4 regions of the Paenibacillus sp. FSL K6-2859 genome follow, and region 4 is predicted to be linked to each of the others. Evidence: riboswitches for the same ligand, from Rfam matches in the RefSeq annotation. Region 4 holds a riboswitch; each other region holds the start of a gene.

The links. A riboswitch is a leader RNA that binds a small molecule or an ion and turns the genes downstream of it on or off. The one in region 4 is predicted to bind cyclic di-GMP.
Region 1: linked by a shared signal. The riboswitch ahead of MHB64_RS01960 (anti-repressor SinI family protein) and the one ahead of MHB64_RS03225 (transglutaminase-like domain-containing protein) in region 4 are both predicted to bind cyclic di-GMP.
Region 2: linked by a shared signal. The riboswitch ahead of MHB64_RS04735 (glycosyl hydrolase) and the one ahead of MHB64_RS03225 (transglutaminase-like domain-containing protein) in region 4 are both predicted to bind cyclic di-GMP.
Region 3: linked by a shared signal. The riboswitch ahead of MHB64_RS29790 (NPCBM/NEW2 domain-containing protein) and the one ahead of MHB64_RS03225 (transglutaminase-like domain-containing protein) in region 4 are both predicted to bind cyclic di-GMP.

What each region holds. Positions count from the first base shown of each region.
Region 1 is NZ_JBBOYU010000001.1:438,867-446,746, forward strand. Features, by position in the region: gene MHB64_RS01945 (hypothetical protein) at 1-229, shown strand, start outside; gene odhB (2-oxoglutarate dehydrogenase complex dihydrolipoyllysine-residue succinyltransferase) at 632-1,906, opposite strand; gene MHB64_RS01955 (2-oxoglutarate dehydrogenase E1 component) at 1,959-4,826, opposite strand; cyclic di-GMP riboswitch class I at 5,298-5,382, shown strand; gene MHB64_RS01960 (anti-repressor SinI family protein) at 5,410-5,565, shown strand; gene MHB64_RS01965 (helix-turn-helix domain-containing protein) at 5,747-6,076, opposite strand; gene MHB64_RS01970 (TasA family protein) at 6,236-6,835, opposite strand; gene sipW (signal peptidase I SipW) at 6,927-7,514, opposite strand; gene MHB64_RS01980 (hypothetical protein) at 7,516-7,880, opposite strand, start outside.
Region 2 is NZ_JBBOYU010000001.1:1,080,180-1,088,059, reverse strand. Features, by position in the region: gene MHB64_RS04745 (discoidin domain-containing protein) at 1-2,087, opposite strand, end outside; gene MHB64_RS04740 (glycosyl hydrolase) at 2,139-3,650, opposite strand; gene MHB64_RS04735 (glycosyl hydrolase) at 3,804-5,354, opposite strand; cyclic di-GMP riboswitch class I at 5,367-5,446, opposite strand; gene MHB64_RS04730 (sugar phosphate nucleotidyltransferase) at 5,583-6,956, opposite strand; gene MHB64_RS04725 (UDP-glucose dehydrogenase family protein) at 7,645-7,880, opposite strand, start outside.
Region 3 is NZ_JBBOYU010000001.1:6,691,975-6,699,854, reverse strand. Features, by position in the region: gene MHB64_RS29825 (SDR family oxidoreductase) at 1-172, shown strand, start outside; gene MHB64_RS29820 (alpha/beta fold hydrolase) at 293-1,087, shown strand; gene MHB64_RS29815 (sensor domain-containing diguanylate cyclase) at 1,128-2,117, shown strand; gene MHB64_RS29810 (leucine-rich repeat domain-containing protein) at 2,133-2,984, opposite strand; gene MHB64_RS29805 (helix-turn-helix domain-containing protein) at 3,230-3,526, shown strand; gene MHB64_RS29800 (EAL domain-containing protein) at 3,579-4,580, shown strand; gene MHB64_RS29795 (hypothetical protein) at 4,694-5,248, shown strand; cyclic di-GMP riboswitch class I at 5,417-5,503, shown strand; gene MHB64_RS29790 (NPCBM/NEW2 domain-containing protein) at 5,661-7,880, shown strand, end outside.
Region 4 is NZ_JBBOYU010000001.1:724,867-732,746, reverse strand. Features, by position in the region: rRNA gene MHB64_RS03235 (23S ribosomal RNA) at 1-1,050, opposite strand, end outside; rRNA gene MHB64_RS03230 (16S ribosomal RNA) at 1,313-2,870, opposite strand; gene MHB64_RS03225 (transglutaminase-like domain-containing protein) at 3,284-4,093, opposite strand; cyclic di-GMP riboswitch class I at 4,107-4,187, opposite strand; cyclic di-GMP riboswitch class I at 4,296-4,376, opposite strand; gene MHB64_RS03220 (class D sortase) at 4,501-5,151, opposite strand; gene MHB64_RS03215 (GtrA family protein) at 5,185-5,592, opposite strand; gene MHB64_RS03210 (glycosyltransferase family 2 protein) at 5,579-6,559, opposite strand; gene MHB64_RS03205 (phospholipid carrier-dependent glycosyltransferase) at 6,660-7,880, opposite strand, start outside.

The DNA.
Region 1 (7,880 bases), 290 kb from region 4:
GCATGGCGGGAAAGTGTTCGTGGAGCAAGAACCTGAGAATCAAGCGGATAAGATTGTAGTAGCAGGTACGGAGGTTGTTTATAACAAAGTAGTAAAGAAAGAGGTCAGTTACGACTATCTGAATTGGTATAACGAGAAGCAGGATGCGTATTATACGCTCACTAGCTACGGAGATAAGATTTTGACCAAGGAGCAATTTCTTCAGGTGGCTGGTGAGCTGCTGAAGTAGATTCTTGTAGTTTTGTAGTTGCATGCGCTAAGTTAGTTGTACTATATACAATTAAAGTTAACTAATACCTTTATATAAGCCCTGTAGTTGTATTTAATACAGCTATTGATGCTTAGATTAGTGGAAATAAACGTTTTTGCGATTTTAGTTGTAGAGAATGCAATGAAGGAAGAGGATATGGGAGATCAGAAATAAATAAGTGTACAAAATACAGTTAGATCATATGCAAGGTAGGAAGCATTGCTGACAGCGCCGGGCTTTCTAAACTAAGGATTCATGATTCACCCTGTACTTACGAAATACTTCATCTCAAAAGTTGATTCAGATATAAAAAAAGGTATCCCTAATGCGAAGCTTTAGGGATACCTTTTTTATATTCTTAAGTCGAAAGATCGATCAGGGTTAGCCTTCCAGCAGCAGCGCTTCGGGATCTTCCAGCAATTCCTTCACTTTGACAAGGAAGCTAACCGCTTCAGAGCCGTCAACGATCCGGTGATCGTAGGAAAGGGCGATGTACATCATTGGGCGGTTAACGGTTCTTTCTTCGTCCAGCGCGATTGGGCGCAATTGAATCTTATGCATCCCTAGAATACCCACTTGAGGCGTATTCAGAATCGGAGTGGATAACAGGGAACCGAATACACCACCGTTTGTGATGGTGAACGTTCCGCCTTGTAGCTCGGAGAGGCTGAGTGTATTGGCGCGTGCTTTGGAAGCGAGATCGCCAATTTGGCGTTCGATTTCCGGGAAGCTTAGGCGATCCGCGTCACGGACAACCGGAACCACCAGACCTTCCTTAGCTGCAACTGCAATACCGATGTCGTAGAACTTCTTAACGACCAGATCTTCACCGTCGATCTCAGCGTTCAGCAGTGGATAGGTCTTCAGTGCTCCGATCACAGCTTTGGTGAAGAAGGACATAAAGCCTAGTCCAACTTCATGCTTCTCTTTGAACGCATCCTTACGGCGTTTACGGATGTCGAGGATCGCGGTCATATCCACCTCGTTGAAGGTGGTCAGCATGGCTGCAGTTTGCTGCGCTTCAACTAAGCGGCTGGCAATCGTGAGCCGTCTGCGCGACATGCGCTTGCGCTCCACGTGCTTGCCATCGTCCGGAGCGGCTTTGCTCGCTGCCGGCTTCGCTGGCTCCGGCTTGGCTTGCGCCGCCGGAGCTACCGGTGCAGCGGCCTGTGGCGCTGCTGCACCATGGCCCGACACATCGGCCTGACCAATCCGGCCGATAGGATCACGGGCGCTAACATCGCCGAGGTCGATGCCGCGCTCCCGTGCCAGCTTGCGTGCGCCCGGCGATGCCAGTGCAGCGGGGCTTTCGCCACCCGCTACAGCGACTTCGGGCGCTGCTACAGGTGCGGCTGCTGCGGTGCCGCTTGCCGGTGCCGCTTCAGGCGCTTTGCTCTCAGCGGCCTGCGGTGTACTGCCGCTAGCGGCTCCAATGATGCCGATGGCTTCGCCCACGGCTACGTTCTCGCCCGCTTGACGCAGGATGGAGGAGATGACACCCTCCACCTCCGCACTAATTTCCAAATTGACTTTATCCGTCTCTAACTCAGCAAGCACATCACCTTGACCTACCGTGTCGCCTTCTTTAACCAGCCATTTGTAGATGGTTCCTTCGGATATAGATTCTCCCAGATCGGGTACTAAGATTTCTGACACAGGCCGTTACCTCCCCAAACATAATGGTTTACGCTATTGTGATACCATCCTCTTAAGAGGATGGTACAGCTGTTTGTACTTGTGAATTTGCTTTTAGGGCCTCTGAAACAATTCTACGCTGTTCAAAGCTATGAACATCTGCATAACCACTCGCAGGACTGGAACGTTCAGGACGTCCGATATATCTTACGCTAGTGTTGTTCGGTGCGATGGCGCGTAACCGAGGTTCGGTATAACTCCATCCGCCCATATTCTTCGGCTCTTCTTGCACCCAGACAATTTCCTGAAGGGAGGTGAAGGAGCTTAAGTGAGCACTCAGTTCAACTTCTGGGAACGGGTAGAGTTGCTCCAAGCGTAGTACATGTAGCCATGACCAACCTTTGTCTGAAGCAGCCTCTAGCTCTGTTTGGATGTCGATAGCTACTTTACCGCTGCAGACTACCAGACGTTTGACCTCACCTGGTTTCTGGCCTAGCAGGGGCTCTGCTAACACAGGCTGGAATTGTCCGGAGGCGAGCTCAGTACCGGCAGATGTGCTGCGCGAATTACGAATGAGACTCTTCGGCGTCATAATCACCAGTGGTTTAGCGTCTTCCTGTCCACATAAAGCAGCTTGGCGCCGCAAGACATGGAAATATTGAGAAGCGGTGGTCAAGTTGGCAACGGTCCAGTTCTCTTCCGCGGATAACTGCAGGAAGCGTTCTAATCTACCACTGGAATGCTCGGGTCCCTGTCCCTCGTAACCATGCGGTAACATGACGACGAGATTGCTGCGCTGTGTCCATTTCGCACGTCCGGCGGCAATGAATTGATCAAATATAACCTGACCTGCATTGGCGAAGTCGCCATATTGTGCTTCCCAGATGACGAAAGTTTCTGGTGCGAACACATTATATCCATACTCAAAACCTAGCACAGAAGCTTCAGATAGCGGACTGTTATATACGCCAAAGGAAGCACGGGAATTACTTAGCTGATGAAGCGGAGAGAATAATTCTCCTGTTTTGCTGTCGTGCAGTACTAGATGGCGGTGTGCAAAGGTGCCGCGCTGTGCATCCTGACCGCTAAGTCGAATTGGCGTTCCATCCTTCAGGATGGTAGCGAAAGCGAGAGACTCGGCGAGTGCCCAGTCGACCTTTTCACCCTCATTCAATGCATCCTTGCGACGCTGCAGAATACGTTCCAGTTTCGGATAGACTTGGAATCCATCAGGTACGGTTAGTAGCTCACGATTAATCTCTTGCAGACTGGAGATCGGTACGGCTGTAGTCCCTGCCGCTGAGCGCTCTGTTTGAAGAGGAACGAAGGCTTTTGGTTCTTTTTTCTTGTGATTGCCTTCCTTCATACTATCGTATGCACGTTGCAATACGCCTTCTGTTTCAATGTGCATCTTTTGTACATCTTCAGCTGTAAGGATTTTCTCACGCTGTAGCCGCTCCGCATACACCTTGTAAACGGTTGGATGATTACGCACCTTGCCGTACACGATAGGTTGTGTAGTTTCAGGATCATCCATTTCGTTATGTCCATGACGACGATAACCGATGAGATCAATAACGAAATCCTTTTTGAATTGATTGCGATATGCGCTAGCTAAACGAACAGCTGATATACAGGCATCGGGATCATCAGCGTTGACATGGATAATTGGAATTTCATATCCTTTTGCGATGTCACTCGCATAATGCGTTGAACGGGAGTCTTCACTTTCTGTCGTAAAGCCGATCCGGTTATTAACAATGATATGGATCGTCCCGCCATTCTGATAACCTTGAAGTTTGCCAATATTAAGTGTTTCTGCAACAATTCCTTCACCTGGAAAAGCAGCGTCGCCATGCATTAGCACCGCTATAGCTTTACTGGTATCAATCTTCGGCAATCCGGCTGTGCTCCGATCTTCTTGAGCAGCACGAGTGAAGCCTTCCACGACAGGATTGACGAATTCCAAGTGACTTGGGTTATTCGCTAGTGTTATTCTTGTGCGTACGGTTTCTCCTTCGCGAACAGCGCGGTCTGCACCGAGATGGTATTTCACATCACCCGTCCAGCCATAGTTAATGCCTGTAGAGCCTTCGGAAGGGAAAAGCTCCTTGTTTGGAGAATGATGAAACTCTGAAAATATAATATCATAAGGTTTGCCCAAAATATGGGCAAGAACGTTGAGGCGACCACGATGCGCCATGCCCATCAGAATATGCTCTGCACCGTCATGCGCAGCAGCGCGTACGATTTCATCGAGCATCGGTACGAGAGCGTCATTGCCTTCCAAGCTGAAACGCTTCTGACCCACAAAGGTTTTGTGGAGGAAGGTTTCGAATTGCTCGACTTGGATCAGGCGGTTTAGCAGCTCTTTACGTTCTGTATTATTTAAAGGCGCTGGTGAGCTTGTGGATTCTGCCTGTCTGTTCAACCATTTCAGTTCTTCTTCTTCATGCACATGCCCGAATTCATAGGCGATCGTCTTGGTGTAAGCCTGACGCATACGCTGAACTGCATCCCATCCGGTATGCACATCATTCGGGGCATTCTCCCAAATGAGCGTGGCAGGTAGTGCGATCAGATCCTCACGAGTCAGCTCATAGGTTTCGAGTTCGAGATATTTAGCCATGGGATTGTGATCACGCTCAAGCGGATCAATATCAGCGGCCATATGGCCATATATACGAATATTAGCGATTAGCTTGGAAGCTCTTACTGCCTTTCTAAGCCATTCGGTGTCTCCCGAAATGCGAGGCTGTGGAGCCGGTTCGCTGTCCGGTGTTAGGGGTGGGGGACCCGAATTTGTAAAAAGCTCGCGATAATTATTCTCTACGGTGGATGGATCTTTCACAAACTGTTCATATCTTTCTTGAATGTAGCCTAAATTGGGTCCGTAATACTTACTCCAAATGGATTCGTTATAGGGCTCTTTGGCTGCCATGAATACATCCTCCTTAACGGATGAACTCCATACGTGACATTTTGTGTCAACGCTTACTGGAGCTGTGATGATTGCGGTTTCATTTCTCATCTTATTGTGCTACTTTCCACACGTGTAATCAATTCATTCTTTCGTCCAATACGTTCGCAAAATGGTATGGGTTAGCTTGTTCTAATGAAAAGAACGCTGTTTCTTCTCATTACCCATTCCTAAGGCCCACTAAAATGATTCTAATATCCTTATTTTTAACTAATAGGGAAGGAAGCATCATTATATTGGCTTAATTAATTTTATGAATAGGACGAGTATCGTGTTAATAGGACAAGATATCACAGAAAAGAGCTTCTATTTTTTGTTTTTTAATGGAAAAACTAATCAGAAATCGACACACTTTTCCACTTTAGTATAGTATAATGTTATTGCAGTTAGCGTTTTTCATCCTTTTTGAAGTAGATCCTTTCGTGTAAAGGGTCCAGTAAAAGGTAAACCTGCCGAAAGACAGGGGCACAAAGTCGCGGGTCTAAGGTAGAAATACTATGACAGCCGGATTGCCTGGGGACGTAAAATCTTAGGAGGAGATTTTTTGGACAAGTCCAACCAGGGAAGCAACAGAGAACAGCAGGTTATTGATGTAGACGTAGAGTGGGTACATTTATTATTAGCAGCTAAGAAGGCTGGCATAAAGGCAGATGAAATTCGTCGATTCTTTCAGGAGAAGACTGTGCAAGCCGTGCAGTAATACATTAGAGCGTTATATACCGAAAAAGGGCATGGCGATAAATCGCTGTGCCCTTTTTCTATAAGTTGTACACGATACATGGTTAGAATATAAAACGCCTTCGCCATCCATGTTAGGAGGGCGAAGGCGTTTATGTTTGATAGTATGAGTAGAAGAGGATCTTATTAGATCAGATGAAGGATTAGTCCTTCTGATCCAGGCGCCATTTCTGGTAGTCCAGAAACTCCTTGAATTCGCGTTTGCTTATGCCTGAGGCCATAGCTTCCTGCACCAATCGGAACCATTCCGAATCTAAAGGCGATTCCTCAGCATCATTAGGCTCTCCATAGAGCAAAGCATGGATGGATACCTGAAGCGCATCGGCGATCTTTTCGATAAACTGGATGGAAGGATTGGATTGGATGTTTCTCTCCACATTGCTAAGATACGATTTAGCAACATCCGCTCTGTCCGCAAGCTCAGATAGGGAGAATCCCTTTTCTAGGCGGAGATGCTGGATACGTTGGCCCATATTTTGTGCCACTATGCTGACGCCCCTCCGTATTTTTTGTTATTAGTATAGCAAATATCGATAAATTCGACAAAGTTTATTGTAAAGAGAAGAGCAGCATCTACTTATCCGCTTTCCGGAATAAGAATCTGCTGCTCTTCGAATGGAAGACTTATTAGATTAGTAGTCAGTTCCTTTGCCTTGTTTAGCAAAGAAATCCCAAGTTAGTGTTAATGAATCCTTTTGGAAATAGTTTTGATCTTGGCCATCATCAACAAATTCAAATTGGACTGCGAATGTATCATTAGTACCGGCTTTAATTCCAGCTGCTTCACTGAGTAAAAACTTTCTTTCTACGATATCAGGGGACAAAGCTTTCAAATCGGCTAGTGTTGTTTCATAAACTACTTTATCGGCTTGAAATATATTACTCTTATCAAGATTTGTTAAGAATTTAACTTTAATGGATTTACCTAAATCAACACCGTTGTTGTTACCGCCCACATCATTAACGGAGTAGCTTGTCTTAAGAAGAACAGATCCGATATCGAGGGAACCGTCATTTTTTAATTTGAAGGTTTTAAATACAGTATCACCTGGCTTCAGGTTTGCGATATTTACGATAACAGAAGGGTCGGAGTTCAAATCGAGTGTACCTGCAGCGAATGTAGAAGTGTTTTGTGCAGTGTCACTAAAGTAAGCGAAGGTTCCTCCACCAATCAATGATAAACCCAGTGCTGCAGATGCTACGCCAAGACCCAATGTTTTTTTGATACCCATAATTAAAATTCCTCCTCGGTTTTTGTGGTTTTTTTATAAAATTTATATATTGTAACTTCCGGTTCGTAAGCGGAAGCGGACAATCAACGGATTACTGTATTTCAGTTGGGGGTGGAGAGGTGGGCAGTATAGCAGCATTTTTCTTTTCGAGTGCAGCTACAGCCTTCCATGATGAGTACAGGGCATAGAGCAGGAGCATCAAGCCTGGTACGATCATGAGCACGACACTTCCAGCTTTGGAAACTGCGAAATTCATAGCGTAACCTACGTAAGGTACGGTAACCCCGGTATACTCAGCTACAACATTCGTTGAACTGGTAGGGTTCATATCAGGCGCATCATTGTTATCGCCTTTCGTACGATACATGGCTTCACCAGTAGCGTTGTTCATTGTTGCTTCCACAACACGGTGAGTAATGAGCAGGTTTTCTTCATTTCTAAAGGTGATAACATCGCCTTTTTTGAAGCGATTCATATCTCCTCCGGGTTTTAAAGCGACAATCGATCCGGTGTGAATCCCTGGTTCCATCGAACCTGAGAGTACGGATTTGATCTGGTATCCGAAGAAGGCAGGTTCACCGCCGGAGGCCTTTGATAAAACTACAGCTACCACCAGCAGGATAAAGATGACAAGCATGATGCTCGATAATGTATTGTTGATCATTTTTTTAATCCGCATATTATTCTCCACCTTTGTCTTGTTGAGGGGCCGCAGGAGCTGGTGTTGCTGCCGGTGGGGAAGAGGTTGTATCTTCCGCCTTTGGCGTCTCCTGAGGAACCTTTTGCTGTGGTACATCTTGTGGAATCGTTGGCTCTTCACCAACTCCCGGAACGACTGGGTTAGTGGCTGGGGCTTCAGGTTGTTCTTTATTTATGTTTTCTGGAGCTGCTTCACCTGTCGGTGGAGTCACTTCCGTTTTTGTTTTCTCTTCTGCTTTCGCTTTGTCCTCGGCTTCTTGCTTTTCCTTCTTCTCCAGGGCCAAACGCTCTTCTTCTTTCTTCGCTTGTTCCAGCGCCTCTAATCGGGCTTTCTCAAGGGCTTCCA
Region 2 (7,880 bases), 360 kb from region 4:
CCTTTTGTTGCTGCGGCTTTGAATCCTTTAGGTGCCGACGGCTTTACTTCAGAGGAGAGCTGCAAAATGTACTGCACAGCCTCTCCTGGAGCAAGTGTCTCCGTAAAGGTTAACGTGGGAGTAGCCTTTTTCCCTGTTATATAACTTCTTGCTTTTTCATACGTATCCCCGTTTCCAAAACGCTCCCCTTCATACACACCGTTTTTCGGCATAGTCACATTTACACTCACGGTCTGTGGGGTAGACTCAAAGTTAACGAAATTAACCAATATCTTATTTGAGGTCGCTCCGCTACCCGCAAGAGGTTTTAATGTAGAAGTATCCACGGCGCGAACATAAACCAGCTTGTCGGCTAACACATCCTTGTTTGCAACTTGGTAAGTTAATGGAGCTCCATGCGTAGCATAAGCAAGACTGAGCCTTCTCATAATGCTGACACGTGAATCCTCGTTCTCTTTTGTATAGTAAATCTCTGTGGTTGCCGGATCATGCTCTTCTAAATTAAACCCGTATTTGAATAAACTGAAATCTTTAAAAAAAGCAGCATGCTGCACAAACATATCCGCATAACCAATATGCGCACGCATGATCCGGTCGAATACAGCCGCTGTCCGCTCCGTTGCCCCGTATTGATAGGCATCCACATGACTGTCCGAGGTACCAAATTCAGTGGTCAGCATTTTTTTGCCGAGCCCATTGTCTGCACCATCGAAGGTCTTCAAATTCTCAGTAAAGCTTCCCCCATTGCTAAAAATATAAGAGTCGCCGTAGGAATGTCCATTGGTCAAATCCGTGACCTTCTCCAGCTCCATACGCTGCTCTGGATCTCGTTCCCAGCCATCCGGATCTCCACATTCCTTCCCAGTTCCCTTCTGATTACCACAGGAATCCTCACTGTAGCTCGGCCAATACGCCCAGCCTGGAGCAACTGTTTGTAAATGGGGCGCGATTTGCTTGCCCTTTTTATTTAGCCAGTCCGCAATCGCCAAGTTAACTGCCTTAGAACGATTGAATAATCCTGGCTCATTATCTACCTCATAATATTGAAAATAGGGGCTATATTGCTCAAAATAATCTGTCAGCTTTTTCTCCGCATCAGCAGGCAACGAGCCATCTGCCTTAAGCTTAATATCACCAGTATGCAAATACAGCGCAACCGCCTGCATGTTGTAATCCTGCAATACCTTGTAATATTCCATCATATCTGAGCAGGATCTCCCGACATCACTGGCACAGCTAGTACGCATCACATTACCGCTATAAGCCATCCCTAACCATTTGATAACATAAGGCAAATGCGTAACCGCACCTTCATCAAAATAAAATTGCTTATTATTCACTACTGTGCCGGTCAGTGTATAGCTGCCATGAATAGGCTCGGAAATTGGAGCGTTAAGAGATTCTAAACGGAGATTATCCCAAGTCCACCAGGAATATTCGTCTTCTTTGTCACTGCAATATAAACAGCGAACCGTTTGCAGCTTCAATTCGTTCGTTCCCAGCTTCAATTGCTCCTTGGGAATGTATAATTCATAGGACTTTTGAAAGCTATATTCACTTTCTGTGCCCGATACGCCAGCAATTTGAATGATCCCCGACAATTGATGATTGGAAAACACACTCATTTGCGGCACGGATTTATAAGCATTCAGAATACCTACGCTAAATAAGACCCCATTCTCCGGGATCTTATTTAGCTGATAAGTGATCGTTAATTCCGGCTGGGTCTTTCCATTCAAGCCTGCAGGCAAGCTCTGAAGAGCCGATAGTTTGAGTGCTGAAGAAGGAACATTAAATACCTTCTTACTGCCGGAAGTGCCACTCGCAGCGAATTCAGCTGCTGAGCCATCATGTTGTCCCAGATTCCAGATCACAGTACCATCCGGTATTTCTGCTGCAGCATCAGTTCCTGTAGATAGTCTCGGTATATTGGCACCTACCTTATAATCATTCGTCTTATTCGTTCCGAAAACTGAGACAGACAACAGAAACAAGACGGTTAATGCGGCGAATTTCAGTAATAACAGTAATGGTTTGTTTGTAGATATTCTATTTTTTCCATTAGATATTCTCCTCGTTATTCCCATCCATAGGTCCTCTCTTTCTTCCGGAATGTCTAACCCTATCATTTCATTAGATTAAGGAAGGAACAATGCTCCTTGTGGAATTACCTGCTGCTTCTGGCTTGAACTCTCCCACAGTAAACGAAGATTGGCATCTCCTTCATTCTCATAAAATTCAATTTGGATATCATAAAGCGTTCCAGCTGTGAGCGGGATACTTCCTTTATGAAGGGTTGCACTTTGATTGTTCCAATTGTCGATGATCAGCTTTCCGTCAATCCAGACACGGACTCCATCATCAGAGGATGCCGAAATCGTATATTTTTCACTGAATTTAGGCTTGAGCTTCCCTTTCCAGCGTACAGAAAAACGATCTTCATTTATCTCCGGGGCAGGTGACCCGCCATGCCAATTAAAATCAATCTTACGGTCATCGCGGATAAGTACCGCTTCTCCCTCTAAATCTGTATTGTTATAGTATTCTCCAGTTAAACCCGTTGGCGTTACCGGAGCTGTCGAAGGGCCTCCTGATGTGAGAACGTAATCCTCTCTCGATACTATAAACGATTCATTCATAAAGCTTTTAATTGACTGTAGCGTATTATTTTCTGTCAGTAATTTTCCCCAAGTCATCATATAGACCCATTTATTTTGTTTCTCGGTTAATATTTCCGGGTTCGGCAGCTGTCCGCTCTCCCCGATTCCGATAGGTTTACCTTCAGCAAGTGCAAGCAGATCCTCATAGTAGGACTGCTTATAATCGTTATTGTAGATATCCGCAGCCAGAACATCGAGTTTATCCGCATCGGGATAATATGCAGCATATGGATCTGCCCATTCATTCGGTGCATTTGGATTCCACACCCACAGTAGATTATTTAGCTTGTGTGTGTTTACAAAACGATCATAGACAATATTCCAAAGCGCTGAAAAATTGTCCTTTTTCCCCCACCAAAACCAACCGCCGTTCATTTCATGGTAAGGTCGCCATAAGACTGGAACTCCGGCATCACGCAGCTGTTCTAAATATCCAGCGATCTCGTCTAGATCAGAAATAAGACGCTTATACTGAGCCGTCCCAGGCGTAACATAAGCATTAAACTTTTCTTGACTGAGACTTCTGTTTACATTGGACCATTCTGGAGATGTCCCCGGCAAACTCTGATGGAATGTCATGGCTACAATGCCACCCTCTTGATGCCACTCAATTGCACTGTCAATAACAGCTTGCCGCTGTTCTGCGATCGTCCCCTTGGATTGATTATTAATCGCCCCTAATTCATAACCATGTAAAACGGCATTCTGTCCCGAAGTATTTTTCAGCTTATGAACCAGTTCATCTGGGCTTTCTAGATAATCATGCTGGCCGGACAGGATTCCTTTGCCACGTAGATTCACCAAATTACTCAGCAGTTGCTTGGCTTCTTCAGAAGCTGATGGATTGCTTGGTATAGCCGGAGGTAGAGAGGAAGAAACACTCATAGCCTTCGGAAGACTCCTAACCTCTCCCCAAGGCAGCAAGGAAAAAATAATAAACACCGGTAATATAGTAAACAACAATCTGTTTTGCTTATAATATTTACGCAAATAAATCCTCCTTTCGGTAGCTGTACTGCCTCCACAGGTAATAAATGAACATACCTGTTATCGGACAATCGTCTTCTGACCTAATGAGGACTATAGCTTAGTAGCTCTGCAATAACGCAGAGCTACTAAGGATCGACCTTTAATTTTCATCAATCAGGAGACATCCGGAAGAAAAAGTGCACTTGCTGGAACTGTCTCTTTAGCTTGACTAGCACTTTCCCACATCAAGCGGACTCTCGCATCGCCTTCATTCTCGTAATACTCCACCTTGATATCGTATAGCTGGCCAGCCGTCAGCGTTATGGTGCCCTTACGCTCAGTACCACTTTGCTTAGTCCAGCTATCAATCACAGATTCCCCATTCACCCAGACACGGATGCCATCATCTGAGGTAGTGTAAAATGTATATTGCTCTTCATATAATGGCTTAATTTTACCGCTCCAACGTATGGAGAAACGATCAATCCCGAGGGCGGCATCCGGCGATCCTAGCCGCCAATTGAAATCGATCATCGCATCTGTTCTAGTAAGAGCTGCTGCTCCCGACAGCTGGATGTTGTTATAATATTCTCCTGCAAGCCCCTTCGCAAGAGGAATTGCTGCCTCTCCCTCTTCTTCGGAAGGTGCCGGCGCTGGAGCAGCGCTAGGTTTCGGTACCAGACTAGTATTTAATTTATCTCTAGTCAGGGTATAGTTGCTATTCATAAAAGTTTTGATTGTGTCTGCACTGTTATTATCGTAAAGCATTTTTCCCCAGCTCATCATATACGTCCATTTACTTTGCGATTGCTGTAGCTTCTCCAGATTAGGTACTTCACCATTCTCCCCGATCGCAATCGGTTTGCCAGCGGCTAGACTCAACAAGCTATCATAGTATTTTTGCTGGTAATCATTTTCGTATATATCTGCTGCCAGAATATCTACTTTATCTGCTCCTGGATAAGTTGACGCATAAGGATCTGACCAAACATTCGGAGCATTCGGACTCCATACCCATAACAAATTATTTAATTTATGAACGTTAACAAAACGGTCATACATAACATTCCAAAGTTTTGAAAAGTTGTTTTTCTTCCCCCACCAGAACCAGTTTCCGTTCATTTCATGATAGGGTCTCCAAAGTACCGGAACGTTGGCATCACGTAAGCTCTTTAGGGAGACCGCTACCTTATCAAGTTCAGCGATCAGACTGTTATATTGCTTGGTACCCGGTGTAACGTAACTATCGAACTCACTTTGGCTAAGCGTTTTTTTCACATTACCCCAGTCATAAGCGGTGCCTGGCAGGTTAGCATGAAAAGTCATAGCTACGATCCCGCCCGCTTTATTCCAGTTGATGGCGCTGTTCACCACATTTTGACGCTGCCAGGCCATCGTTCCTTCGGACTGGCCACTGATCGCGCCCAGTTCATAACCGTGAAGAGCTGCGTACTGTCCGCTTGTTCCCTTCAGCATATTGTTAATTTCATCTGGACTTTCTAAATAGTCATGTTGACCAGCAATAATACCTTTTCCTGAAATCGAGTAAAGATAGTTAAGCAGCTTTACGGCTTCGGGTGAGGCTCCTGGGGTAACTGGCGTACCAGAATTTGAAGCAGCTATGACAACAGACGGCGAAATTCCAACAGTAAGCGGAAGTGCAGTCAGAAACAGGACGAGTGACAGAAATGCGCCAAATAATCGATACGTACGGTAAGCTTTCAAAATAATCTCCCTTTCGGTAGCCAGGCTGCCACTCTTTCGAAGGCCCTATAGCTTTGCGTCCCTACCTTTCGATAGGTTTGCCTTTTCAATTTAAGAGAAATAATCTCTCTTACCGTAAGTATCGACGACAATTAATGATATATTTAGTGTTTTTATGACTTTTTTTGATAATTGAGTCAATTTACCTGTTTAAAGAAATTTCAGATTGGTTAAATAGATAGGTTAGACCTATGAAATGAATTGTTGTAGTTCTATATCATTCCAGTCTAAAGTAATACGAATATTATCTTCTTCTACTAACTCAGAACCCGTCTGTACCTCTATAAACTCAACATCCGTCAAAGCAAGGATCGCGTGCTTCGTTCCTTCCGGGATACGTACCACGTCCCCAGCCTTCACATTATGTTTCTTCTCATTCAGCACAATACTTGCTTCGCCGCTGACGATTGTCCAAATTTCACTACGCTTGCGATGTAATTGATAGCTGATATTATTCCCCTCGGATATAAAAATCCGTTTGGTCAGCACTTCATTACCCTCGTCGTATTTCACATAATCAATAACTTTGTAATGACCCCAGCGGCGTTCCTCATACATCGGTCTCTGTTCAAAGGTCTTCAGCACTTCTTTAATCCGTGGGCTCTCCGCTTTATGGGTAACCAGAATACCATCCGGGCTAGCCGCGATGATCAGATCCTTCGCACCAATTACCGTAATCGGAATATCCAGCTCATTAATCAAGCAAGTCCCCTCAGAATCCGCCGTCACAAAACCTTTTCCTACATGCTTGCTGCTCATTTCCTCTGTCAGCGTATTCCAAGTTCCAAGATCCTTCCAGAATCCATCATAAGGCTGCACCACAATATGTTCTTCTTTCTCCACCACCTCATAATCAAAGCTGATGGAAGACAATAGCTTATACTGCTTCTGCAATTCTTCATATCCTAAAGGCAACCCTTTACGCTGCAAAATATCTAACAAGTAGCCTAAACGGAAGGCAAACACTCCGCAATTCCACAATGCATTTTGTTCGATGAGCTGTTCTGCTTGTATGCGGTCTGGTTTCTCTTGAAAGTGACTCACCTTCATAAAACCATTCCCCCCCGCCTCTTCAGTGGTAGGAATGATATATCCGTATTTCTCTGAGGCATGTTCAGGAACAACACCCATTAGTGCCAGATTTGCTCCGCTTTCCAGCATGGTCCCCTCAAGCATAGCTATGGTATCGAAAAAGGATGCTTCTACATAAGGATCAACAGGCAAAATGGCTATCGTCTCCGCTGGAGAAACACCTGCAACCGAATAAAGATAGGTAGCTGTTAAGGCGATGGCCGGAAAAGTATCCCTACGCTCCGGTTCAACGATAATCGGCACATGACTTCCCAGTTGGCTTTGTATCATTTCTACTTGACCGCGGCCGGTGGCCAGATAAGATGATTCTGCCATCCCAGCTTCCTCCAGCTGTCTCCAGACACGTTGTACCATGGATTCCGGTTCACCTTGAGGGCTTTCAAGTACCTTTAGAAATTGCTTTGAACGTGAGTCGTTGGACAACGGCCATAACCGTTTACCTGAGCCGCCTGATAGAAGTATCATTTTCATAGAATGAACCCTCCTTGAATTATGGAAATCGAGCATAATTGAATTGTTATCAAAACGTCAGCTTCCGCTTAGCCTTATTTCGAGCGGATGCATTAAAAAAATTTATTAGGTATGAACCACTCCAAGGGATTTTGGACTTCCGATCGCTGTTATCCTCAGATTTCCTGATTTGAACCGCCGCCAGCGGTAGAAATCCGAGGATAGCATATGCTTTCGAAGCTAGCTTTCCTACGGAAATCTTTCGGGCGAACACTCCGTTTCTACAGTTCCAAATTCCCTTTCCGTTCTTTACCTAACCAACTTCCTCTAAATGCTTGAACCGTACTGCACCGGGCTGTACCAGCCGGAAGGCAGCACGTTTTTCTAAAGATTTGCTTCTGCTCCTATGGAGGCAGCAGCCAACGCAAGTACTACTACAACAACAAGGTTATCTGCCACTGCGATAAACAATCAGAGTACACTAACTATATAAATTGCTTAGAAACTTAAAATAAGGGAACGAAGTGGCGGAGGAGAATTTTGGAACTGGAGGAGCGATAGCGTCCGCCTTTGTCTGCGGATTTCTACCGCTATTAGCGGTTAAAATCAGGAAATCTGCAGACAACAGCGGCCGGAAGTCCAAACATTCTATGGAGTCACGCCTCATCCCTAAATAGAAAAATCACAAGTTCAATCTATATAACTTAGATTAAACCGCTCCAGCCACACTAGCAGAATAACCGCTCAATCCACCCATCTGCGGGCGGCCGACAGAATGATAAACGAGGCCGGTACCCTCGATTTGCTCCTTGGAATACACATTCCGCCCATCGATCAGCACCCCATTACGCATGCTTTTCGCCAGCTGATGCAGATCAATGTCCTTGAGCAGGCTCCAATCGGTCAAAAGACATACGGCATCGCTGCCCTCGGCCGCTTCCTCTG
Region 3 (7,880 bases), 6.0 Mb from region 4:
AAATATTAATGAGTTCGGCATGAGCCGTACTCAACTTACACAGGCTGTAATTCCTCGGGTGGGTTCACCCGAAGAAATCGCACAAGTTGCGTTGTTCCTGGCTTCCGATGACTCCAGTTTTGTAAACGGAGCAGTCCTCGCTGCCGATGCGGGATGGACTTCTGCATTCTAAAATTAGATAGCATAAAAACTCCGCTAGAGATTACTCTAGCGGAGTTTTTTATGCGCTTGATATTTCCAGGCCAACCCTTCAAAATAGAGAGAATGCTAACTATAAAGGGAGTTATATGAAATGAACGATGTTAGGGCGCGGAATCACGTGAAAGTGATTGGAGAAGGAGAACGAACCATTGTTTTTGCACATGGATTTGGGTGTGACCAGAGCATGTGGCAGTTTATTACGCCCTCTTTTGAGAAGAAATATCGAATCGTTCTATTTGATTATGTAGGCTCAGGTAACTCTGATTTAAGTGCATATACAACAGATAAATATCATACGCTCCACGGCTATGTACAGGATGTATTGGATGTCATCGAAACGTTGGAACTCAAAGATATTATTTTTATAGGTCATTCGATTAGCTCTATGATCGGGATGCTGGCTTCGATTGAGCGGCCGGATTATTTTGATAAAATGATTATGATAGGTCCTTCTTCATGTTATTTAAATGAGGGGAATACTTATTTCGGAGGCTTCGAGAAAAGTGATATTACTGAGCTTCTGGAGATGATGGAGATGAATTTCGCTGGCTGGGCTAGCTTTATGGCACCTCTTGCTATGAACAACCCTGACCCGGTGTTAACGAAAGAGCTGGAGCGCAGCTTTATCTCGGCAGATCCTGTTATTGCAAGGGAATTTGCAGAAGTTACGTTCTTTTCAGATCATAGGGAAGATCTACCTAAGGCTACAATCCCTACACTTATTCTACAATGCTCGGATGACAGTATCGTACCTATAGCGGCTGGAGAATATCTACATAAACACTTGAATAATAGTACCTTCCGTTTAATGGAGTCTAAAGGGCATTACCCACACATTAGCCATCCTGAGGAGACCATCACTTTAATTAATGAATATCTTACGTAAGCTAGATGAGATTATGCTGTGTTGAAAGGATATTTAGATCATGGATGACCGATTAAGATATGCGCCTTGTGGCTATGTTTCTATTACCCATGAAGGAATAATCAAGGATGTAAATCAGACGTTTTTGGACCGTATGGGGTATAAACAGGTTGATTTGGTGCATAAGCATTTTGAATCTATCATGTCTACGGCAAACAAGCTTATTTTTCATTCATACTTCTATCCTTTTATTAATCTTAATGGACAGGTGGAAGAGTTATTTATAAATCTGAAAGATAGTGATGGTAAAGCGGTTCCCTATTTATTGAATGGCAGAAGGCTCGAGTGTGAAGGTGTAGAGGTCATTGATTGTATCCTGGTACAGATGGGAAAACGTATTGACTATGAGCTGGAGCTTCGGTCTGCCAAGAAGCAAATAGAAGTGGCTTATTGGGAAAAGGATCAGGCGCTTGCCGAGCTCAAGCGAATTCATTTAGAAATTGAACAGAAACAAGCCGAGCTGCTGGAGATGAATGCCGTTTTAGTAGAGTTATCTAATACAGATAAGCTGACTGGGCTGAAGAATAGAAGGTTTCTTCAAGAGAAGCTGGAAGAGCAAATTGTAGGGTACGGCCAAGTTCAAACAGCATTTTCGCTGTGTATTATAGATATTGATCATTTTAAAAAAGTGAACGACACCTATGGGCATCAGACAGGTGACTATGTGCTGGAGAAAATGGCGAGTATCTTGAAACTGCAATCTCGTAAAGAGGATATTGCGGCTAGATATGGCGGTGAGGAATTCATACTTCTTTTACCTAATACAGACATCTCGGAGTCAAGGACTATAGCTGAGAATTTACGGCAGTCTATCGCGTATTCAACTTGGGAAATGGGCCGGATAACGGTGAGCATTGGTGTAGCTACATTTATTCCAGCCGATTCAGAAAACACCCTGCTGCAAAAAGCTGATCAAGCGCTCTATGCCTCTAAAGAACAGGGGAGAAACCGCGTTACCCACTTCATAGATTTGAATGAAAAGCTTCTTTAACAGGGGGCTTTTTTGTTATTTATAAACGATACATCCTCTTTGCTCTAATTGCTCTAAAATGTCTGTTTCCTTCAAGCTGTGATTCCATCGGAGATCCAGTTTCTCTAATCGTTCTAGTTGTAGAAGGGAATTCGGAATTTCTTGCAGGTTATTATCTCTTAGGTCAAGCTCAACAAGGCTGCTTAATTGACCTATTTGCTCAGGCAGCTGATTCAGTTTATTTTTTCGAAGGTTCAGTTTTCTTAACTTGCTTAGTTTACCGATAGATGAAGGTAGTTCAGTGATTCGATTATCATTTAAATCAAGTATCCGAAGTTCTTCTATAGCACCCAAATGCTCGGGTAACAAGACCAGTTGATTACCATACAGATGGATCTCTCTTAGCCCTTTTATTTGTGTGATTGAATCTGGCAGACTTTCTAGCTGATTGTAATATAGCCGCAATTCAATTAGACTGCTCATTGCGCCTAAAAGAGTAGGCAGTTGCTTGAGATTATTATCTGTTACATTCAGATACTTGAGTTTCTGGAGATTACAAAGCTGCTCCGGCAGCTGCTCGAACTGATTATTACTTAGGTATAGAAAAGAATCCAACCCCCGTAGTTCTCCAATACTCTCCGGCAATACCTTGAGTTGATTATGGCCTAAATCAAGCATTCTTAAGTGAACTAAACGACCGATGTTCTCGGATAACCGTTCGATGTCATTACCCGCATAATTTAGTACCTCTAATTCATCATGAAGGAAGAGTTGATCGGGAATCTCTTTAATATGGTTGTTGTACATGCTCAGTTCTAGTAGAGGATTGCTCTCAAACACGATCTCTGGCGTTTCTGTAAGTCCTTTTCCGTCAAAATTATATCTCATAGAAGGTTCTCCTTTGTTATTGGTATTGGCAATCGTTACGATAGAATATAACAGGATAATGATTTATTATCTGTATGTTGGTATACAAAACTATGGCGTGTTTTAGAAAGGAATAATGAGATGGAAGCTTCTTTTTGGAAAAGGGGATTTCTTTGGCGATCTGGAAGTGATCCGTCCCTCCAATGCAAGAGTGATATCAGCGGTGGCGATGAACGATACACTACCCGTTAGTTAAGGAACAATTGATGCTGCTGCAAATGGATCGTTTATTTTTATCGAATCGGTTATTACCCGAAATGAAATTTCATGCTGCGAGAGCGCGTGCAATTTTTACTCTAAGAAGACTATACCAAATATTCGGGATAGAGGAGCAAGGTGAGATGAGGATTAATCTCCGGCTGACCCATCAGCAGTTCGCGGATATAATCGGAACGCTCAGGGAGACGGCTACCCTTGTGCTTAAAGATCTGCAAGAGCAAAAGATTATTGAGATTCAACATCAACAGTTAACCGTGTTAGACCCGTCGTACTTACTGGAGTAAACGGATTTTGATTGAGAATAGTAGTTCTGGGATCTTTTTAAGAGAGTCGAAGATGAAAGGGGTTATGAATGTGGCTTGTAATCATTGTGTAGTAAGAGAACTGAATTTTGAAATTAAGGCTCATGGCGAGCTTAATCTAAGGATGTTACCTGAGGTTATTCATCATTTGAGTAGAAGCAATACGATACATAAGGTAGAAGAAAATGTGATTACGATTAAAGAGGCTGGGGCGCGGGATTTTCTGGATTTCTGTAATGATCATATGGCGTCGAAGCAGATTGAATTCCGTATAGATGACCAAACATGGAGACCTCTATCCGAGATGCCCACTGTACTTGATATGGAGTGGATTGATGAGGTTATCACTAAGGGGTTAGTGATTTGTCACTTCCAGCCAATCGTGAATGCAAAGGAAGAGATTTTTGCATACGAGGTCTTATCCAGATTTAAAAAAGAAGATGGAGCCCTTATCTATCCTAATGAGATCTTTACGGCGGCACGCAATCGTGGCCGTTTATATGCTTTAGACCGGTTATGTAGAATGACTGCTGTAAAATGTGCTGCACCCTTAAATAAAAAAACGTTTATTAATTTTATCCCAACGTCGATCTACGCTCCAGAGTTCTGCCTAAGATCAACAGTTGAATTGGCCAATCAATTAGGCGTAGATCCCTCTCTTTTTGTCTTTGAAGTTGTTGAGACGGAGAAAGTGGATGACCTTGCTCATTTGAAAGCTATTTTGACATATTACAAGGATCGGGGATTTGAATACGCTCTAGATGATGTTGGCGAAGGCTTCAGCACAATCGAGATGTTATTGGCACTTAAACCCCATTACATGAAGCTGGATATGAAATATGTTCAGGGTGTGTCTAGTGATCCGAGCAAACAGAAAGTAGCAGAACAGTTTTTAGAAAAGGCATTAGAAATCCAATCCGTTCCCTTAGCAGAAGGAGTGGAATTTAGAGAGGACTTTGAATGGCTTAAGCAGAGTGGTTATCAGTTGTTTCAGGGATATTTATTTGGAAAACCTGACCCTATTCCCAAACAGTGATCCTAATGAGTAGATCTCCGTCTAGAGGATGAGATGAATTCAGGTCAGAGTCTGATTACAGGTGAGCCCCGGGGCTGTACAATTTAGGTAATTGAGAAGGGGGGCGGATGAATATGGAATGGCATAAATACATCACACGTTGGGCAGATTCCAGGGGCTGGGAAGGGCGAGAGATTGATTATCAGTGGCCTTCTCCCTCATTTCCAGTGGTAAGTATTCGCAGCAATTTAGGTCGCTACTCTGGTCAGGGTTATGGCAGCAGACCTCGTGTGAAGACAGCTGTTGGATTAATTGCTATTGGAGATATAGCTGTAGGCTTGATTTCCATAGGTGCGATAAGCGTAGGGGTACTATCCGTGGGTGCAATATCACTAGGAATGTGGTTAGCACTTGGAGCGATAGCACTTAGCTGGCTTGGCTTCGCAGCTGGGGCGATTGCTATTGCAGGAGTGGCTGTAGGAGCGATCGCGATAGCCGAAAAAGCGTTAGGTGCTGTCGCCATAGGGGATACGGCATTTGGAGCGGTAGCCATAGGACGGATTGCTGGGGGAGCCGTAGCTATTGGACAATGGGCATATGGTCTAATCGCGGTTGGCGAGCATGGCTTTGGGTTAATTCCGATCACAGGTGATGTGTGGAATTGGTTTCGGCGACTATTTGGAGGTTGAACGCTCCTCCAGTCCTAAAGTATCACTCTTCGTCTGGGACAGTTGATAAATAATATCGATCAGTTAGAGGAAATTGATTGCAATTACCTATGTCGATCAAATATCAATTTCATACCAAATAATCATGCAATAAGATGCATAGTTATGTTAACCTTTGTAATGTAATCGAAACTTCATAGGCAAACCTATGGAAATGTAGGGACGCAAAGCTATAGGGACTAAGGTTATCACGACTATTGTCAGCCAGCTGCCAAAGAGTGTATAACGCTTTTTGTTTTTAAGGTTTAATAAAAATTAAGTCTTAATTTTTATGCAACTTTAGCTGCAATCAAGCTACTCTTTCGGGGTAGTTTTTTTTGTGCCCATTTTTAGGCATTGAAGAGATTTATATTACATCTGGGGGGTAGAAAAGATGAAAAAAATGATTGCAATCGCTACATCGGCAGCCATGTTAGCTAGCTTTTCGAGTGAGGCAGGTTATGCTTTAGCAAGTGATGTAAGCAAGGTAACTGTAGTGAACACTGTAGTACAAAGCAAGGCTGACCTAATAAGCAATGCGTCAGTTATTCCGTTTGATCTGTACGGCAAGGCTATCCTAGGCGCTTATAATGATGTTTTTAGAATGAATCCTGCGAATATTAAATCCATTACCAATAACGGTGGTAACTACTCAGGTTCACCTATAGCTAAGGCTATTGATGGCGATATGAGTACGCATTGGGAAACGGGCAAACCGAATAGTTCAACGTTTACGAATGAGGTTGTCTTTGTATTCAATGAGTCCACTGAATTAAATAGAATCGTATATGCTGCAAGACAATCCAGCGCAAAGGGTAAGGGGTTTGCCCAGGAATTTGATATTTATGGCTCAACAACGGATGCAGGCGATTATACGCTAGTATCCTCTGGAGAATATAAAGGCTCAACAGGTGACGTAGTAGAGGTGCAGTTTGACAGGGCAACCTTTAAGAGACTTAAATTTGTCTTCAAAAAAGCTAACCAAGATTGGGCGAGTGCGGCTGAGTTTTCTTTTTACAAAGAAGATGCCGTATCCGCTAAAATGAAAAATTTATTCACAGATGACAGCTTGAGTCAAGTTAGCGCAGCATTTAATACGATGGAGAAATTAACGGCTTTAGAACAAGAAGTGCAGACACATCCACTGTACGCGCAGTTTCAAGCAGATATAGAGAATGCAAAAGTACTTCTGGAGAATCATCAAATAGAGGCAACAGCGGCTAAGGTTTCGAAGCTAAAAGGCTATGGTACAGCATATGAAAATGCCTATAGCGAAGCTTATAGAATGCCCAACTCAAACGTATCAAAAGTAACGGTGAACGGCGGAAGCTACCCAGGTACGAAACCGGAATACATGCTCGATGACCAACCGAATACACACTGGGAAACCAATAAAAACAATGACGACAGCTTCACGAATGAAGTTGTGTTTGAGTTAGCGCAAGCGAAAGTATTAGATAGAGTGGCTTTCCTGGCTAGAGATAACCGCAAAGGCTTCCCAGAGGCTTTTCAAATTTATGCATCAGAAACAAGTAAGGGAGAGACCTTCCAGCTCGTATCTAGCGGAACCGCGAATAGTACGAATGACTTTCTGGAGTTTAAATTTGAACCTACGAAGTTTAAAAGATTGAAATTCAAGTTCACAAAAGCCAATATCAACAGACCCTTTGCAGCCGAATTTAGATTTTATACAGAGGATAAAGTAAGTGAAGCTGTAAATGGTATTTTCACAGATGGCACGATGAGTGCGGTTGTTCCCGCTTATAATAGCGTCGAAGCAATCAACGAATTAGAAGAAGCGGCAAAAGTACATCCGCTCTATCCAATCCTGAAGGATTCTTTGGATTTAGCTAAGAAGCTAGTGAATGGTGAAATTCAAACCGAAGGCACCATCATTGAGTCGGAACAACGTGGAGATATGAAAAAGCATGCGCAAGAAAACCTGAGAATTGGTTTCGGTACGAACAACCAGCCTACAGGTCTCGTTGCAATGCCTGGAGATACAATCAACGTTTATGTGGACGCAGCTTCGAGCGATAAATTGCCTTCTTTAGTCTTTTCTCAACAAGAGGCGGCTTGGAACGTTTGGGCTAGCAGTGTGAAATTGCGTCCAGGTAAAAACACAATAACCGTTCCTGAATTTGCGACGAATAGTTATTATGCACATGAAGTGACTAAGGGCGGTACAGTGTATATCGTCAATCCATATACAGCGGAGGAACAAGGTAAAGCACCTATGATCCGGTTCGAGGGGCTTACCAAGATCCCTATGATGACTAAGATTACAGATCCTGAACAATTCAAAGCCTTCTTAACCACCTATAAACAAAAAATAGATGAAGATAAGGCAGCGCATCCGAATGTTCAAGATCGCAAGCTCATTGATGTGGTGGAAATGGTCAGCGATCATGTTATTTTCACAGGCACTGCGACAGAAGCTTATAACATGTTTATTACGCAAGGAAATGATCCGCTGGGTACCGTAACCGGCTATGATACTTGGATGAAGACGATCTTTGACTTCTATGGCTTGGATGGCAGTAGTGTGATTCATGATGCCAAGCTAATTCGTGAGAATATCCGATTGATGCAGCCTTATGGTGCGATGTATGCA
Region 4 (7,880 bases):
CCTTAGCTGATGGTCTGGGCTGTTTCCCTTTTGACAATGGATCTTAGCACTCACTGTCTGACTCCCGGCAATAAGTATATGGCATTCGGAGTTTGACTGAGCTTGGTAATCCTTGCGGACCCCGCACCCAATCAGTGCTCTACCTCCACTACTCTTATACCGAGGCTAGCCCTAAAGCTATTTCGGGGAGAACCAGCTATCTCCGAGTTCGATTGGAATTTCTCCGCTACCCCCACCTCATCCCCGCATTTTTCAACATGCGTGGGTTCGGGCCTCCAGTGCGTGTTACCGCACCTTCACCCTGGACAGGGGTAGATCACACGGTTTCGGGTCTACGTCCACATACTCATTCGCCCTATTCAGACTCGCTTTCGCTGCGGCTCCGTCTTCTCGACTTAACCTTGCATGTTAAACGTAACTCGCCGGTTCATTCTACAAAAGGCACGCCATCACCCATTAATAGGGCTCTGACTTTTTGTAAGCACACGGTTTCAGGTTCTATTTCACTCCCCTTCCGGGGTGCTTTTCACCTTTCCCTCACGGTACTGTTTCACTATCGGTCGCCAGGTAGTATTTAGCCTTAGCAGATGGTCCTGCTGGATTCATACGGGGTTTCACGTGCCCCGCACTACTCGGGATCCGTCTCGGAGAGAACACAGTTTAGGTTACAGGGCTTTTACCTCTATCGCGGGCCTTTCCAGACCTCTTCACCTACCATATTCCTTTGTAACTCCATGTGAGACGTCCCACAACCCCTAAGAGCAAGCTCTTAGGTTTAGGCTGTTCCGCGTTCGCTCGCCGCTACTGACGGAATCACTATTGTTTTCTCTTCCTCAGGGTACTTAGATGTTTCAGTTCCCCTGGTCTGCCTCTACATCTCCTATGTGTTCAGAGATGAGTAACTGCGAATTACCACAGCTGGGTTTCCCCATTCGGACACCCCCGGATCAAAGCTTGCTTACAGCTCCCCGAGGCAGTTTCGTTGTTCGCCACGTCCTTCGTCGGCTCCTGGCGCCTAGGCATCCTCCGTGTGCTCTTATTAGCTTAACCTTGATTTTTCCGTAGGAAAATATCATACAATGACATTTCTCTTGGAATCATCTCACTAATAACATTTACTTGTTTGCACAAGTTGCTAAAAGATGTTCTAAAACGCAAATTCGTTTCGGTATCCAGTTTTCAAGGATCAAGTCTTACTTGAGAGCTTAAACTCTCAAAACTGAGCAACGAGTGAGTAACAGGCCTAAACCTGAGATTTGGAAGTTTAACTTCCGATTTGAATGTCTTCATTGCAGAAGACGATTCTCCATAGAAAGGAGGTGATCCAGCCGCACCTTCCGATACGGCTACCTTGTTACGACTTCACCCCAATCATCTACCCCACCTTCGGCGGCTGGCTCCCTTGCGGGTTACCCCACCGACTTCGGGTGTTGTAAACTCTCGTGGTGTGACGGGCGGTGTGTACAAGACCCGGGAACGTATTCACCGCGGCATGCTGATCCGCGATTACTAGCAATTCCGACTTCATGCAGGCGAGTTGCAGCCTGCAATCCGAACTGAGACCGGCTTTGATGGGATTGGCTTCACCTCGCGGCTTCGCTTCCCGTTGTACCGGCCATTGTAGTACGTGTGTAGCCCAGGTCATAAGGGGCATGATGATTTGACGTCATCCCCACCTTCCTCCGGTTTGTCACCGGCAGTCACTCTAGAGTGCCCAACATTACTTGCTGGCAACTAAAGTTAAGGGTTGCGCTCGTTGCGGGACTTAACCCAACATCTCACGACACGAGCTGACGACAACCATGCACCACCTGTCTCCTCTGTCCCGAAGGCCGCCACTATCTCTAGTGGATTCAGAGGGATGTCAAGACCTGGTAAGGTTCTTCGCGTTGCTTCGAATTAAACCACATACTCCACTGCTTGTGCGGGTCCCCGTCAATTCCTTTGAGTTTCAGTCTTGCGACCGTACTCCCCAGGCGGAGTGCTTACTGTGTTAACTTCGGCACCAAGGGTATCGAAACCCCTAACACCTAGCACTCATCGTTTACGGCGTGGACTACCAGGGTATCTAATCCTGTTTGCTCCCCACGCTTTCGCGCCTCAGCGTCAGTTACAGCCCAGAAAGTCGCCTTCGCCACTGGTGTTCCTCCACATATCTACGCATTTCACCGCTACACGTGGAATTCCACTTTCCTCTTCTGTACTCAAGTCACCCAGTTTCCAGTGCGACCTCAGGTTGAGCCCAAGGTTTAAACACCAGACTTAAATGACCGCCTGCGCGCGCTTTACGCCCAATAATTCCGGACAACGCTTGCCCCCTACGTATTACCGCGGCTGCTGGCACGTAGTTAGCCGGGGCTTTCTTCTCAGGTACCGTCACTCCGGTAGCAGTTACTCTACCGGACGTTCTTCCCTGGCAACAGAGCTTTACGATCCGAAAACCTTCATCACTCACGCGGCGTTGCTCCGTCAGACTTTCGTCCATTGCGGAAGATTCCCTACTGCTGCCTCCCGTAGGAGTCTGGGCCGTGTCTCAGTCCCAGTGTGGCCGTTCACCCTCTCAGGTCGGCTACGCATCGTCGCCTTGGTGGGCCGTTACCCCACCAACTAGCTAATGCGCCGCAGGCCCATCCCTCAGTGACAGATTGCTCCGTCTTTCATTCTTTCTTCAGGAGAAGAAAGAAATTATCCGGTATTAGCTACCGTTTCCGGTAGTTATCCCAGTCTAAAGGGCAGGTTGCCTACGTGTTACTCACCCGTCCGCCGCTAAGTTATTTTGAAAGCAAGCTTTCAAAATAACTCCGCTCGACTTGCATGTATTAGGCACGCCGCCAGCGTTCGTCCTGAGCCAGGATCAAACTCTCCAATTAGTATTGAAAAGAGCGATATGCTCATTTTGAAACATCTGACGAGAAAATTAATTCTCACGATGAAATTTCAAAAGCGTAAAATACGCTGTGAAACTCATCAGTTTTGGAATTCACTTTCGTGATTTCCTACTCACTCGTTGTTCAGTTTTCAAAGATCAAGTTCTCGTTGGCGCCGTTTAATGTCTCAGCAGCAACTCTTATAATATATCATGTTGTTCTCAGTAATGCAAGCTTTATTTTTCGAAAACCGTTTATATCACTCTCTCAAACATTGCCTGTACGCTTTCCAACAACGCTTAACTATAATAACCTATCTATTCATAGAAAAGCAACCCCTAATAGAAAAATAAACAACCAGCTTAATAATTAAGCTGGTTGTTTATTTAATAGAGTTATGATTCTAGCGATGCAAATTAATAGTATTTTGCTGCAGTATACTTACTTGAAGCCTTAATAAAATCTGCATTCTTCTTACTCTTCGCTGCCGATGCATCTACCGTAGTATCAATAGTAACCCATTTCCCATCCATCAGTACTTCATTCCATGCATGATATTGGGTAACGTAGCTAGTATTCCCCATCACCAACTTAGCAGGCACATCTACACTACGCAGCATTGCGGCAAAAAGAGAAGCATAGTCATAGCAGATTCCTTTTTTAGTATTCAAAGTGTTGTTAATGTTCGGAATATAATCTGTTGTTACGTTATTAGCAAGAGAATAATCGTATTGTACATTAGCAACTACATAGTTATAGATTGCCTTAACTTTTTCTTCATCTGTTGTTTTGCCTTTTGTAAGCTCTTTTGCCTTAAGGATCGCTTTATCAGAAGAACTCCATTTCACATTCTGTACGGAGCCCAAATATACGGAATTCGAGTCACTCATGGTTACATCTACTACTTCGGAATATAACGATTTGTATTTATTTCCTGTTGTGTTCTCAAGAACAGAAACCTTATAAGTACCATTACCTTGTTGTAAAGGGAAGTCCTCCGCTTGTCCAGAAGCATATAAGTTATATGTATAGCTGCTGTTGTCTTTAGTGATCATGAGTTTGATTCTTTTATCTTTCGGAATATCATAGTTAATCCCAATAACACCTTGAGCCACTTTTGATGTAATCAACCAGCTCGCATCTACACTTGCGGCTTGAGCTGTGCTTACCGGAACCGCAGTAATTAGTACGAACAGCGCCATCATCATAAAATAAACCTTTTTCACGGATAAAACCCCTTTCGGTAGCTGGCTGCCATCCTTTCGGGAAGGCCCTTTAGCTTTGCGTCCCTACCTTTCGATAGGTTTGCCGTTATCGTATAAGCTCTATCTGTTCTAATTTCACTAGACAAATTAACAGAATCAGTCCTAGTAGAAATATGAATCTAAGATTCTTATATATTTTATAAAAACAAAAAAAGCCTCTTCATTCGGTAACTGGCTGCCATCCTTTCGGGAAGGCCCTTTAGCTTTGCGTCCCTACCTTTCGATAGGTTTGCCGTTTATCGTGTTTAGCTTTTATAGTCTTATACTACCATATTTATCCTCGTAAACAAGAACAAAATTGCTAGATTTACTATTATTTTATAGTTATTTCTCTGTATTTGAGTTCTCTTGTTATTTCTCGTCAACGATTAGGAAAGCTTGGCATGAACAATCAAACGATGTGTAGGATCTACTAGTGGGTCACACGTAATTAGGGTAAGAATTTTATCTTTGTTATTCCCGTCTAGAACAGACACATCACTAGGAAGTACAACAGAAATATCATAAACCTCGTAATTATAAGTCTGATCGCTAGTTTTTACCGTAATCGTATCCCCAATCACAACCTCATTCAATCGGTTAAACAATCTGCCCGTAGTTCTAGCTCTATGCGCAGCTATTGCAGCGTTCCCTATTTCTCCTAATGGAGTTGTTTCTTTCATATGGGCCGCAGCATGCTTCATATTCGCTTTAGTAGCCCCTTCTAATACAGGCAGCTTCAGATCGATCTTATCGATCTCAATTAATGCGATGACTTTGCCACCCACTTCAATTTCCGGTTCCGGCTTTTCTGTTTCTTGCGGCTGTGCTTGTGCATCTAGAACGGATTCCTCCGCTAGTAGCTGAGTGACCTCGGCATATCTGCTCTTCAGATCAGGTGGTGGAGTGCTTTCAGTGGTGCTGAGTTCAGCTGATTCTAATAGCTTATCCTGCTGCCAGTCGTTATACCATTCGTTAGCTTTTGGATAGAGCATGATAAGGATCCCAGCCAGTATGAGCACGCACGAGAATTTACGCATGATTGTCACCTCCGTGTATTGATTCTCTTGATTTTAGAATACCCATTTACGACTTCCGAAGAAATTAATGATCACCGTAACAAAGGTTACTAATACCTTGGAGATCAACACTTGAATGCCTAACTTGTCAGTCAACAGATGCATTAATAGCAGCGATATCCCTAAGACCACCAGATTCAGCATGATAAACTTCAACAACTGTACCTTATCAAAACCTTCTTTTTTGCCACGATCGCGATCCCGAAAGGTTACTTTTTTATTCAAAATAAAGCTATTCGCTGTCCCTGCACTATAAGAAATCACCTGTGCCAATGCATATACCATCCCAAGTGAGTTCAGTAATGTGAAGATTACGAAATCAATGAGGGTATTTACCAGACCTACAGCATTAAATTTGAGAAACTGTATGAAAGCAGTCCGCAAGTTCTTATCTGACATCATTGTAATCCTTCCGGCGATCCACTTCTTCTTCGTTACGATATCCTATGGTCTCACTGACAATATACAATGGTCTATCCTTAGACTCGTCATAAATCCGTCCAATATACTCACCGATTACACCTAGCAGCATCAGAACGATACCGTTAAAGAGCAAATTGACGCCTACAATGGAAGCCCAACCCGGAACCGTCCATGAGGTGAAAAAGATTTTTTGAAACAATACGAAGAATAAATAGAGAAAGCTGGAGAAGGAAAGAAAGAATCCGACATACGTAGCAATCTTAAGTGGCTTATGCGAAAAAGAAGTGATCCCATCCAGCGCAAAGCGAATCATTTTCTTAAGAGGATACTTAGTTTCTCCTGCAAATCGTTCTTCCCGCTCATATTCCACCATCGTCTGCTTAAAGCCGACCCAGCTCACTAAACCTCTGACATACCGATTTTTTTCCTTGAGACCCCGCAAGACATCACATACCTTACGATCAATAAGACGGAAGTCACCTGTGTCCGTAGGAATGTCTACACTTGTCATGCTGCTGAGCAACCGATAAAAGATCTTAGCCGTTACTTTTTTGAACATCGTTTCTCCACGGCGCTTCAGCCGCTTCGCGTACACAACGTCATAGCCCTCTTTCCACTTCTCGATCATTTGCAAAATGACCTCCGGTGGATCTTGAAGGTCAGCGTCAATAACAACAACCGCTTGACCTTCGGCATAGTCCATGCCAGCTGTAATTGCTACCTGATGTCCGAAATTACGCGAGAAGTCAATTAGCTTGACGCATTCATCCCGATCACTGATCTCCCGAATCATCTGGGCCGAACGATCACGACTTCCGTCATTAACGAAGACTAGCTCATAAGTATCGCCGCATTCGTCCATTACTTTTTTCAAACGTTCATAAGTAACGCTAATTACTTGCTCCTCATTGAACATGGGTACAATTACACTATATCTGGCTTTCACCTTTATTCCTCCTAAAAGCTTTATGGAGCGTTACAACTTTCTATTCCTCATAATAACGCTGTAAGCATAAACTTATTGTTATAGATATTTTGAAAAAATCTTAGAAAACCCAAGATGGGAACCAACGCAGCATATCCTTCACATAATCTCCGCTTACCTGCATCCCTGATAGGACTGGGTAGAAGGCGACAAAGAGCAGCAAAGCAACAGCCACATAGATATAACTAACATAACGAGCCTCAGGATACTTACTATCTAACAACTTCATTATATATACAATACCAAGAATCATAAAAGGCACCATAGCAAAATAATGGTAGATAAAGGTTTCCCTTGGGACAAGCATCCACGGAACATATTGTGAGAAAAATGCGATCCAGATCATATAAAGGTTCTTATCCTTGCGTTTCAGTGTAATCCACAGCGTTGCCAGCATTGCGAATATACCCGTCCACCAGATAAGCGGATTCCCCATAGTCACTATACTGCTGACCTGACCTTGCGGCAATCCTTCACTGCCACTGAAGAACCAGACGGGTCTCTTCATAAACGGCCATTGCCACCAGGAGGACGCAAAAGGATGTGTAGCTACAAGCTGACTGTGATAGTTGTACATGTTCTTTTGAGAATCAATCAAGCCTTTTATAGTAAAGCCCTCTGCGGAAGCAGATAAACCCGGAACAAAAGATAAACTATAAATAATGACCGGTATGATTACGAAGAATGCAATACAGCTAGCTAGGGTAATAATGGTATTCTTCCAGAATGAATTTACGGCTTCGCGACAAGTGCCTAGCAGTTCCTTGTCTTTGATCTTCCCTTCCGCGAGCAACCGTCCCGATGCTTGGTATTCTCTGTAGCGCTCGAAGAGCGAAATCGCTAGCATAATGGCCAGCCCAGCTCCTCCGTACAGTACAATCCATTTGGAGGCTACACCAATTCCGAAAAATAGACCGGACCAGAATAACGGAATTAGCGTTTTTCTTAAGGGCTGCCTGAAGAAATTCATAGTGTAATATCGCTGCATGAAATAAAACATTAACATGATGAAGAATACTCCGTATACATCGATCGTAGAGATTCTTGTTTGTGTGAAATGCATAAAATCCAGTGCGAACAATCCAGCTGCAAGTGCTGCATATTTACTCTTTTTAAAGAGACGTAGTGCCATTACATAAATGAGAGGCAGCATGGCAATCCCGAACAATGTTCCGATAATACGCCAGCCGAAAGGATTGACTCCGAATAGTTCCATCCCTACTGCGATCAATAGCTTGCCTAGTGGTGGATGAGTGTTCTCATAAGGCACAATCCCGTGTGT